DNA from 4 places in the Streptomyces sp. SX-6 genome. Region 1 is predicted to be linked to each of the others. Evidence: riboswitches for the same ligand, from Rfam matches in the RefSeq annotation. Region 1 holds a riboswitch; each other region holds the start of a gene.
What was found. Region 1 has a riboswitch for cobalamin ahead of nicT (Nickel transporter NicT). Riboswitches for the same ligand answer to the same signal wherever they lie in the genome.
Positions count from the first base shown of each region.

Region 2: another riboswitch for cobalamin. It lies ahead of ACV530_RS03580 (CoA-acylating methylmalonate-semialdehyde dehydrogenase); the one in region 1 lies ahead of nicT (Nickel transporter NicT).
Region 3: another riboswitch for cobalamin. It lies ahead of metE (5-methyltetrahydropteroyltriglutamate--homocysteine S-methyltransferase); the one in region 1 lies ahead of nicT (Nickel transporter NicT).
Region 4: another riboswitch for cobalamin. It lies ahead of ACV530_RS33045 (ABC transporter substrate-binding protein); the one in region 1 lies ahead of nicT (Nickel transporter NicT).

Region 1 covers NZ_JBTHHU010000006.1:21,439-23,633, reverse strand. The annotation lists gene nicT (Nickel transporter NicT) at 1-994, opposite strand, end outside; cobalamin riboswitch at 1,026-1,244, opposite strand; gene ACV530_RS09180 (APC family permease) at 1,413-2,195, shown strand, end outside.
Region 2 covers NZ_JBTHHU010000002.1:322,033-324,227, forward strand. The annotation lists gene ACV530_RS03575 (phophatidylserine decarboxylase associated domain-containing protein) at 1-519, opposite strand, end outside; cobalamin riboswitch at 713-883, shown strand; gene ACV530_RS03580 (CoA-acylating methylmalonate-semialdehyde dehydrogenase) at 1,109-2,195, shown strand, end outside.
Region 3 covers NZ_JBTHHU010000026.1:102,455-104,649, forward strand. The annotation lists gene nirD (nitrite reductase small subunit NirD) at 1-801, shown strand, start outside; cobalamin riboswitch at 832-1,044, shown strand; gene metE (5-methyltetrahydropteroyltriglutamate--homocysteine S-methyltransferase) at 1,177-2,195, shown strand, end outside.
Region 4 covers NZ_JBTHHU010000044.1:10,375-12,569, forward strand. The annotation lists gene ACV530_RS33040 ((2Fe-2S)-binding protein) at 9-656, opposite strand; cobalamin riboswitch at 680-877, shown strand; gene ACV530_RS33045 (ABC transporter substrate-binding protein) at 916-1,905, shown strand; gene ACV530_RS33050 (FecCD family ABC transporter permease) at 1,902-2,195, shown strand, end outside.

The DNA of each region.
Region 1 (2,195 bases):
CGTTGTCGAGGTCGAGTCCGGCGACCCAGCTGGTGACCGCGTCGTTCATGCCGAGCTTCTCGTGGAGCACGCCGACGAGTTCGATGGTGCCGATGAGGAAGGCGACGGCGATCGACAGGCCGGTGATGGTGAGGTTGTAGTAGACCTTGCGGACCGGGTTGGAGAACGCCCACTGGTAGGCGAAGTTCATGAACGTGCCGTCGAGGGTGTCGAACAGGCTCATGCCGGCGGCGAACAGCAGCGGCAGGCAGACGATCGCGTACCAGGGCAGTCCGGCGGCGGCACCGCTGCCCGCCATCACCATCAGGGTGACCTCGGTGGCGGTGTCGAAGCCGAGGCCGAAGAGGAAGCCGAGCGGGTACATCTGGCCGGGGCGGCTGATGGAGCGCGTGAAGCGGCCGAGGAGGCGGTTCATGAACCCGCGGGAGTCCAGCTGCTTCTCGAGCTCGGCCTCGTCGTAGCGGCCCTCACGCATGGAGCGGAAGATGCGCAGGATGCCCGAGAGGGCGACGAGGTTGAGGGCGGCGATGAGGTAGAGGAAGCCGCCGGAGACGGTGGTGCCGACCACGCCGAGGGTCTGGTGGGTGGCGGAGTCCTCGTTCATCAGGGTCCCGGCCAGGTGCGTACCGCCGGCGACGAGGGCGGCCATGACGACGACAACGCTGGAGTGGCCGAGCGCGAACCAGAAGCCGACCGAGACCGGGCGCTTGCCGTCGGCCATCAGCTTGCGGGTGGTGTTGTCGATGGCGGCTATGTGGTCGGCGTCGAAGGCGTGCCGCATGCCGAGGGTGTAGGCGGTGATGCCGAGGCCGACTCCGTAGACCTTGGAGCCCACCGTGTAGTGGTTGGGGGCGACGAGCAGGAAGAGCACGCCGAAGGCGACGACGTGCAAGGCGGCTATGACGGCCAGCAGGCCGGCGGTTCGTATGGTGTCCTCGCGGCGCCATCGGAAGGCGGCGGGCACGCCGGCGGGGGTATCGGTGGGCAGGGTCATCTGCGGATCACGCTCCAGCACCTCGTGGATCGATTCGTGAGATGCCGTGGCCGGTCTCCTGGCTTACGGGTCCGCATGCGCGACCGTCCCTGCCTTCCCAGCAGCCGGCTGCTGCCAGTGGCTCCGCGCACCGCGAAGGGCGTGCGGAACGGGACGGTGACTTCCCGATCACAGTGGCGAGGGCCGCTCCGGAGTCGGACCTCGAAGGTCCCCACCGGTCTTCCCGAACACCACGGCCGGGCCACTGTAGCGCCTCGCCGGGGACGGGGTGGCCGGAAAGTGGCGATTGTCATGGCCCGTTCGAGCGGAGGGCGGCCATCCGCCGCTCTCGAACGGTCCAGGTGATGGACGTGTCCGGCGCGCCGGTGCTACGAGTGCGAGTGCAACCGATGACGACGAGAGGTTGACCGCCGTGGCAATTCCAGACAACGAGCCGGAGAAGCCGGTCGGCTTCGTCCGCCGTATCGGCCTCTTCCAGGCCACCGCCATCAACATGACGCAGATGTGCGGGATCGGACCTTTCATCACCATCCCCACCATGGTCGCCGCCTTCGGCGGGCCGCACGCCGTCATCGGCTTCGCGGCCGGTGCGGTCCTCGCGCTCGCGGACGGCCTGATCTGGGCCGAGCTGGGTGCGTCGCTGCCCGGGGCGGGCGGCAGTTACGTCTATCTGCGGCAGGCGTTCCAGTACCGCACCGGCAAGTTGATGCCGTTCCTGTTCATCTGGACGGCGATGCTCTACATTCCGCTCGCGATGTCCACGGGCGTCATCGGCTTCGTGGCGTATCTCCAGTATCTCTGGCCGGATATGACGCAGACTCAGGGCGACCTCGTCGGCGTCGGGCTCATCGTGCTCGTGGTCGCGATGCTGTGGGGGCGGGTGGACAGACTCGCGCGGATCGCGGCCGGGATGTGGTGGGTGATGATCGCGTCGATCGGTCTCGTGATCGTCGCGGCCTTCAGCCACTTCAGCCCCGACCTCGCCTTCACCTACCCCGCACACTCCTTCGATCTGACGACCAATCACTTCTGGATCGGCTTCGCCCTGGGGCTCACCATCGGCATCTACGACTACGGGGGCTACAACACCACCGCCTACATGGGCGCCGAGATCAGGAACCCGGGGCGCGTCCTGCCGCGCTCCATCATCTACTCCATCCTCGGCATCATGGTTCTGTATCTGCTGCTGCAGATCGGCACC
Region 2 (2,195 bases), on a different contig from region 1:
GGCCGGCTGCGAGAACCAGTTCCGGGTGTTCAGCACATGCGCGCTCTCCGGGCTGTCCAGATACTGACACCACGCCCGGAGGATCACCCGGAGCTTGTCGTTGAACTGCGGGAGGCGGAAGGCGACATTGCCCGACGGTGTCAGCCGCATGTAGCCGACGAGTGCGGACATCGGCAGGGATATCAGCTTCATCGGGTCGCGGTCGTACGAGGGTGCCCATTTGACGACGACGTTGAGGTACTGGACGAACGCGTCGAGGTCGGCGATGTGCCGGTGCGCGTCCGGGACCTGGGCAATCATCTCGGACACGTACTTCCGGACGATGCCGTCGGAGTGGATGAGCTCGGCCATCTCCTGTACGGCCGGGTGGAGTTCTTCCTTGAGGTCCGCCGCGCGCTGGGCGAGGCTCTTCTGGAATTCGTCGATGGCGAGCGGGTTCCGCGGCAGATATCCGCCCGCCCGGCCGAACGTGTTCTGGTAGCGCGCGTGGAGTTCCTGAGGCGTGATGACAGCGGTCATGGCCGTTCCCCTCACTGGTCGCGTCGACAGCGGGTCGCATCCTCCCAAGCCCCGGCACCCTTCGGCACTTCCGCGATCCAGCCATTTCCGGGTACGGCCGGATCCGGCCTGCCGGCGTCAGGGGCTGGGGTCGGGGCCGGGGCCGGGGCCGGGGCCGGCAGGGGGTGGACTTACTAGGACGTCCAACTATATGTTCGTGACCAAGGCCCGCGGTGCAGGGAAGCCGGTGCGAATCCGGAACGGTCCCGCCACTGTGACCGGGGAGTGTGCCGTTGCGCGCACGCCACTGACGCGTCGCGTCGGGAAGGCTGGCGGCATGCGGTGATCCGGGAGTCAGGATACCGGCCGCGGCATGTTCCGTGTTTCCACGAGGATGGAGCAGACACGCATGGCACCGGTCCTCACCCACGACCGCGGCGATCCTCCGGAACGCACGGGAACGTCCGTGCGTCCATAACTCTCCGGAACTCTCCGGCGAATCGCCCGCCTTCGCGTCCCGCGGCTGTTCCGTGCGCGCGCACCGTACCCGGTGACGCCGCCGGGCCTGCCGTGCCATCCCCGGATCCCACCTGACGGGAGCAAGCTGTTCATGGTTCGTGAACTCACCCATTTCATCGGCGGCAAGCACATATCCGGAACATCGGGGCTGTTCGGCGATGTCCACGACCCCAACACCGGCGCGGTGCAGGCGAGGGTGCCCCTGGCGGGGCGCGACGAGACCACAGCCGCGATCGACGACGCGGTGAAGGCGCAGGCCGAGTGGGCCGCGTGGAACCCGCAGCGCCGGGCCCGCGTCCTGATGAAGTTCCTCCAGCTCGTGGAGGGCGAACGGGACTCCCTGGCCCGGATGTTGTCCGCCGAGCACGGCAAGACGGTCGCCGACGCGCACGGCGACCTCCAGCGCGGGCTCGAGGTCGTCGAGTTCGCCGCCGGCATTCCGCACCTGCTCAAGGGCGAGTTCACCGACAACGCGGGCACGGGCATCGACGTCCACTCGCTGCGGGCGCCGCTGGGCGTCGTGGCGGGGATCACCCCGTTCAACTTCCCCGCGATGATCCCGCTGTGGAAGGCCGCGCCCGCGATCGCCTGCGGCAACGCGTTCATCCTCAAGCCGTCCGAGCGCGACCCGTCCGTGCCCCTGCGGCTCGCGGAGCTCTTCCTCGAGGCCGGGCTGCCGGCGGGTGTGCTCAACGTCGTCAACGGCGGCAAGGAAGCGGTCGACACGCTGCTGGAGGACCCGCGCGTCCAGGCCGTCGGCTTCGTCGGCTCCACCCCGATCGCCGCGCACATCTACGCCACCGCCGCCGCGCACGGCAAGCGCGCCCAGTGCTTCGGCGGCGCCAAGAACCACATGATCGTGATGCCGGACGCCGACCTCGACCAGGCCGCGGACGCCCTCATCGGCGCCGGCTACGGCTCCGCGGGCGAGCGCTGCATGGCCATCTCGGTCGCCGTGCCCGTCGGCGAGGAGACGGCGAACGCCCTGGTCGCCAAGCTCAAGGAGCGCATCGGCGCGCTGCGCATCGGCCGCTCCGACGACCCCGGGGCCGACTTCGGGCCGCTGGTGAGCCGCGACGCGCTCGACCGCGTACGCCGCTATGTGGACATCGGCACCGAGGAGGGCGCCGAACTCGTCGTCGACGGACGCGAATTCGTCCTTCCCGGCCACGAGGACG
Region 3 (2,195 bases), on a different contig from region 1:
GTCGGCCTCCTCGTCCTCGCCACCGCGGGTGCGGGCCACCCCCGGCTGCTGCCGCTGTGCTACATCCCGCTGATCGCGCTCACCGTCGTCGCCGCGGCGCGGTGGATGGACAACCTGCCGGTCCGCCACCGGCATCCGGCCCTGCGCGAGATCACCCGCGACGGCCACACCTGGCTGCTCTCGGTGCTCTACCTCGGCACGTTCGGCTCGTTCATCGGCTTCGGCTTCGCCTTCGGGCAGGTCCTCCAGGTGCAGTTCCAGGACCAGTTCGACACCCCGGTCAAGGCCGCCTACCTCACCTTCCTCGGCCCGCTGCTCGGCTCGCTCTCCCGCCCGCTGGGCGGCGCGTGGGCCGACCGGCACGGCGGTGCCCGGGTGACCGTCGCCGTCTTCGGGGCCATGGCGGTCTCCGCCGCGCTGATCCTCGTCGCCGCCCAACAGGGCCTGGTCGCCGTCTTCTTCGCGGGCTTCGTCGCGCTGTTCGTCCTCAGCGGCATCGGCAACGGCTCCGTCTACCGCATGATCCCCGCCCTCCACCACGCCAAGGCGCTGGCCGCGGCCCAGGCGGGCACGGACCCGGCCGCGGCACATGCCGCGGCCGAGCGGCGGGCCGCCGCCCTGATCGGCCTCGCGGGCGCCGTCGGCGCCCTCGGCGGCCTGCTGGTCAACATCGCCTTCCGCCAGTCCTTCCTCGCCACCGGCAACGGCGAAGCGGCGTACGTCGCCTTCCTCGCCTTCTATGCCGTCTGCGCCCTCCTCACCCTGGCCGTCCGCCGCGGCTCCGGTGTGTCCGGCAGGTGAACAGGGCTGTTCCGCGCACCGGTCAGCACCTAGGCTGACCGGTGCAGCTGGTTCGCCCTGCCCGCCAGGCAGGCGCGTCGCAAGAGGGAATCCGGTGGGAATCCGGAACTGCCCCGCAGCGGTGAGCGGGAACGACCGCCGTCATGAGCACTGGGCCCGTAGGGACCGGGAAGCGACGGTCAGTAGGTGTGCGCCATGCACGCGCCCGCGAGTCCGAAGACCTGCCGCTGCCCGTGCGCGACCAGTGCGCACGGAAGGTCCGGTGACCTCGAGGGCGGGTCGGCGCGCGCAGCACCGCGGTGTGCGGTGTCAGCCGTACCCTTCGCGCCCCCGGTCGTCCCCGGGCCTCCTGGGCAACTCGCGAAGGAGAGTTCCATGACCCGCAAGACCGCGGCCGCGGCAGCACGGGCCACCGTGTACGGCTATCCCCGTCAGGGCCCCGACCGGGAACTGAAGAAGGCCGTCGAGGGCTACTGGAAGGGCCGGGCGGACGCCGACGGGCTGCGGCGGACCGCCGCCCGACTGCGGGCCGCCACCTGGCGCGGCCTCGCCGCCACCGGGATCCACGAGGTCCCGACCGGCGACTTCTCGTACTACGACCACGTCCTCGACACCAGCGTCATGGTCGGCGCCATCCCCGCCCGCCACCGGGCCGCCGTCGAAGCGGACGCCCTGGACGGCTACTTCGCGATGGCGCGCGGGACCAAGGACGCGGCGCCGCTCGAAATGACCAAGTGGTTCGACACCAACTACCACTACCTCGTGCCGGAACTGGGCCCCGGCACCGTCTTCGCCGCCGACTCCCGCAAGCAGGTCGGGGAGCTGAAGGAGGCCCTCGCCCTAGGTCTCACCGGACGCCCCGTGCTCGTCGGCCCGGTCACCTACCTCCTGCTCGCCAAGCCCGCCCCCGAAGTGGCGCCCGGCTTCGACCCGTTGACCCTGCTGGACCGGCTGCTGCCCGTCTACGCCGAGGTGCTCGCCGACCTGCGGGCCGCCGGCGCCACGTGGGTGCAGCTCGACGAGCCCGCCCTCGTCCAGGACCGCACCCCGGCCGAACTGAACGCCGCAGCCCGCGCCTACCGTGAACTCGGCGCCCTCACCGACCGCCCTCAGCTCCTGGTCGCCTCCTACTTCGACCGGCTCGGCGAGGCACTGCCCGTCCTGGCCAAGGCCCCCGTCGACGGGCTCGCCCTCGACTTCACCGGCCGCGCCGCCGCCAACCTCGACGACCTCGCCGCCGCCGGCGGCCTGCCCGGCAAGCGGCTCGTCGCCGGAGTCGTGGACGGCCGCAACGTATGGATCAACGACCTCACCGCGTCGCTGACTACCCTCGCCACCCTCCTCGGCCTCGCCGACCGGGTCGACGTCGCCGCCTCCTGCTCGCTCCTGCACGT
Region 4 (2,195 bases), on a different contig from region 1:
CGGTGCGCTCAGCGGCGGCCCAGTACGCAGTCCCCGCACGGCGCGGCGCCGGGCTTGCGGTGGTAGAGGCAGCAACTGCGCCGCCGGAAGGCCGATCCGGGCCACTCGGCCAGGCCGTGGTGGCTGCCGAGGCCCGTCAGCTCGCGGCCCAGGGCCTGCGCGTGTGCCGCCCGTTCGGGGTGGGCCGCTGCGACGGCATCGAGTGCTTCCGCCACCGTGGAGGCCGAGTTGCCCCACAGGACCTTCGGGGAGATCGGCAGGAGTTCGCGCAACGCGTCCGCGACCGGCTCCAGCAGCGCATGCCCTTGCGCGTACACCTCCTCCGGCGAAGCCGCCTTCCAGTGCCCCGCGGGCCGGGCCAGGTGCAACGGCACCGCACCGCCCGGTGCGGGCAGCCAGTACAACTCCCCGCCCGGCAGGTCGAGCAGCAGCCCGTGGCACAGGTGCGCGCCGATCAGCGGGGACCAGACCCGGGCCGCCAGGCCCTGGAACATCACGGAGGCGGCCACCCGCCGCTCCGTCAGGGCGAGGCGTCGCGCGACACCGTCGACACGGCCGGCGAGCGCGCTGCGGTCGGTTGCCAAATCGGCCCAGGGGCGGGCGTCGTGGGGCGGTGGACCGGTACTGACGCTGAAGAAGCGCCTCAAGTCGGCCAAGTCGGCCAGGGAATACGGCATCGGTTGAGAGCCTGTCACAGGGCCATTTGAACATCCCTTTAAGATGTCCGTGGATGCCAGGAAGCCGGTGCAATTCCGGCACGGTCGCGCCACTGTGACCGGGGAGCGAACCTCGACGAAGGCCACGGCCGCAAGGCGGGAAGGCCGAGGGGAGTGCTGATCCGGGAGTCAGGAGACTGGCCCGCTTGCCATGCCCCGACCCCCGGCCCGGTTCCGGTGAGAGGACCCACACAGCACCATGCGCATTCGCATACGCATGCTTCCCGGCCTGGCGGCAGCCGTCTGTCTGCTGCTCGTCGCCGGCTGCGGCTCGGCCGCGCCCAGGACCGATTCGGCGGACACGGACACCGCCGAAGGCTTCCCCTACACCGTGCGCAACTGCGGTGTCACCACCACCTATCAGCACCCGCCCACCCGTGCGGTGGCGCTCAACCAGCACGCCACCGAGATCATGCTGGCGCTGGGCCTGCAGAAGTCCATGGTGGGCACCGCCTACCTCGACGACGCCGTACTGCCCGAGTACCGGGCCGCCTATGACTCGGTCAAGGTGCTCGCCAAGCAGTATCCCTCCCAGGAGACTCTGCTCTCCGCCGAACCCGACTTCGTCTACGCCGGGTTCGGCAGCGCCTTCGACGAGTCGCAGGGACGCGGCCGTGCCGCGCTCGCCAAGAGCGGCGTCAACACCCACCTCAGCATCGAGAACTGCCCCTCCGGCCGCGTGACCACGGCCACCGACGACCAGGAGATCCTGACCGTCGGCCGGATCTTCGGGGCGGAGGGCCGGGCCAAGGCGCTGGTCGCCTCGATGCACACCACCCTGGACCGGGTGAAGTCCCGCCTCGCCCAGGCGAAACCGGTGAAGGCCTTCGTCTACGACAGCGGCGAGCAGACCGCGTTCACCGCCGGCGGCGCGGGCATCGGCAACGAGATCCTCGAACTGGCCGGTGGCAGAAACGTCTTCGCCGACCTCGACAAGCGCTTCGGCAACGTGTCGTTCGAGCAGGTCGCCCAGCGGGCCCCCGAGGTTGTCGTGATCTACGACTACGGGGATCAGTCCGTCGAGGCCAAGAAGTCCTTCCTGCTGTCGAACCCGGCGCTCAAGGACGTGCCCGCGATCCGCGACCGGCGCTTCGTCGTACTCCCGCTCTCCTCCACGGTGTTGGGCGTACGGGTGCCCGCGGCGGTCGAGTCGCTGGCCCGGCAGCTGCACCCGGAGTCCTTCCGGTGACCCGGAACACCCGGTACTGGTCGGTGGTGGCGGGGCTGCTCGTCCTGCTGTGCGCGGTGGTCACGTTCGGCGTCGCACTGGGCTCGGTCACGGTGCCGCCCGGACAGGTCTGGCAGATCCTGTGGCACCGGCTCGTACCGTCGTCGGGCGGTGGCGACTGGCCGCAGGTCCGGGAAACCATCGTGACGGACGTCCGGCTGCCCAGGGTGCTGCTCGGCGGCACCGTGGGGGCGGGGCTGTCCGTCTGCGGCATGGCGCTCCAGGCCCTCGTCCGCAATCCGCTCGCGGAA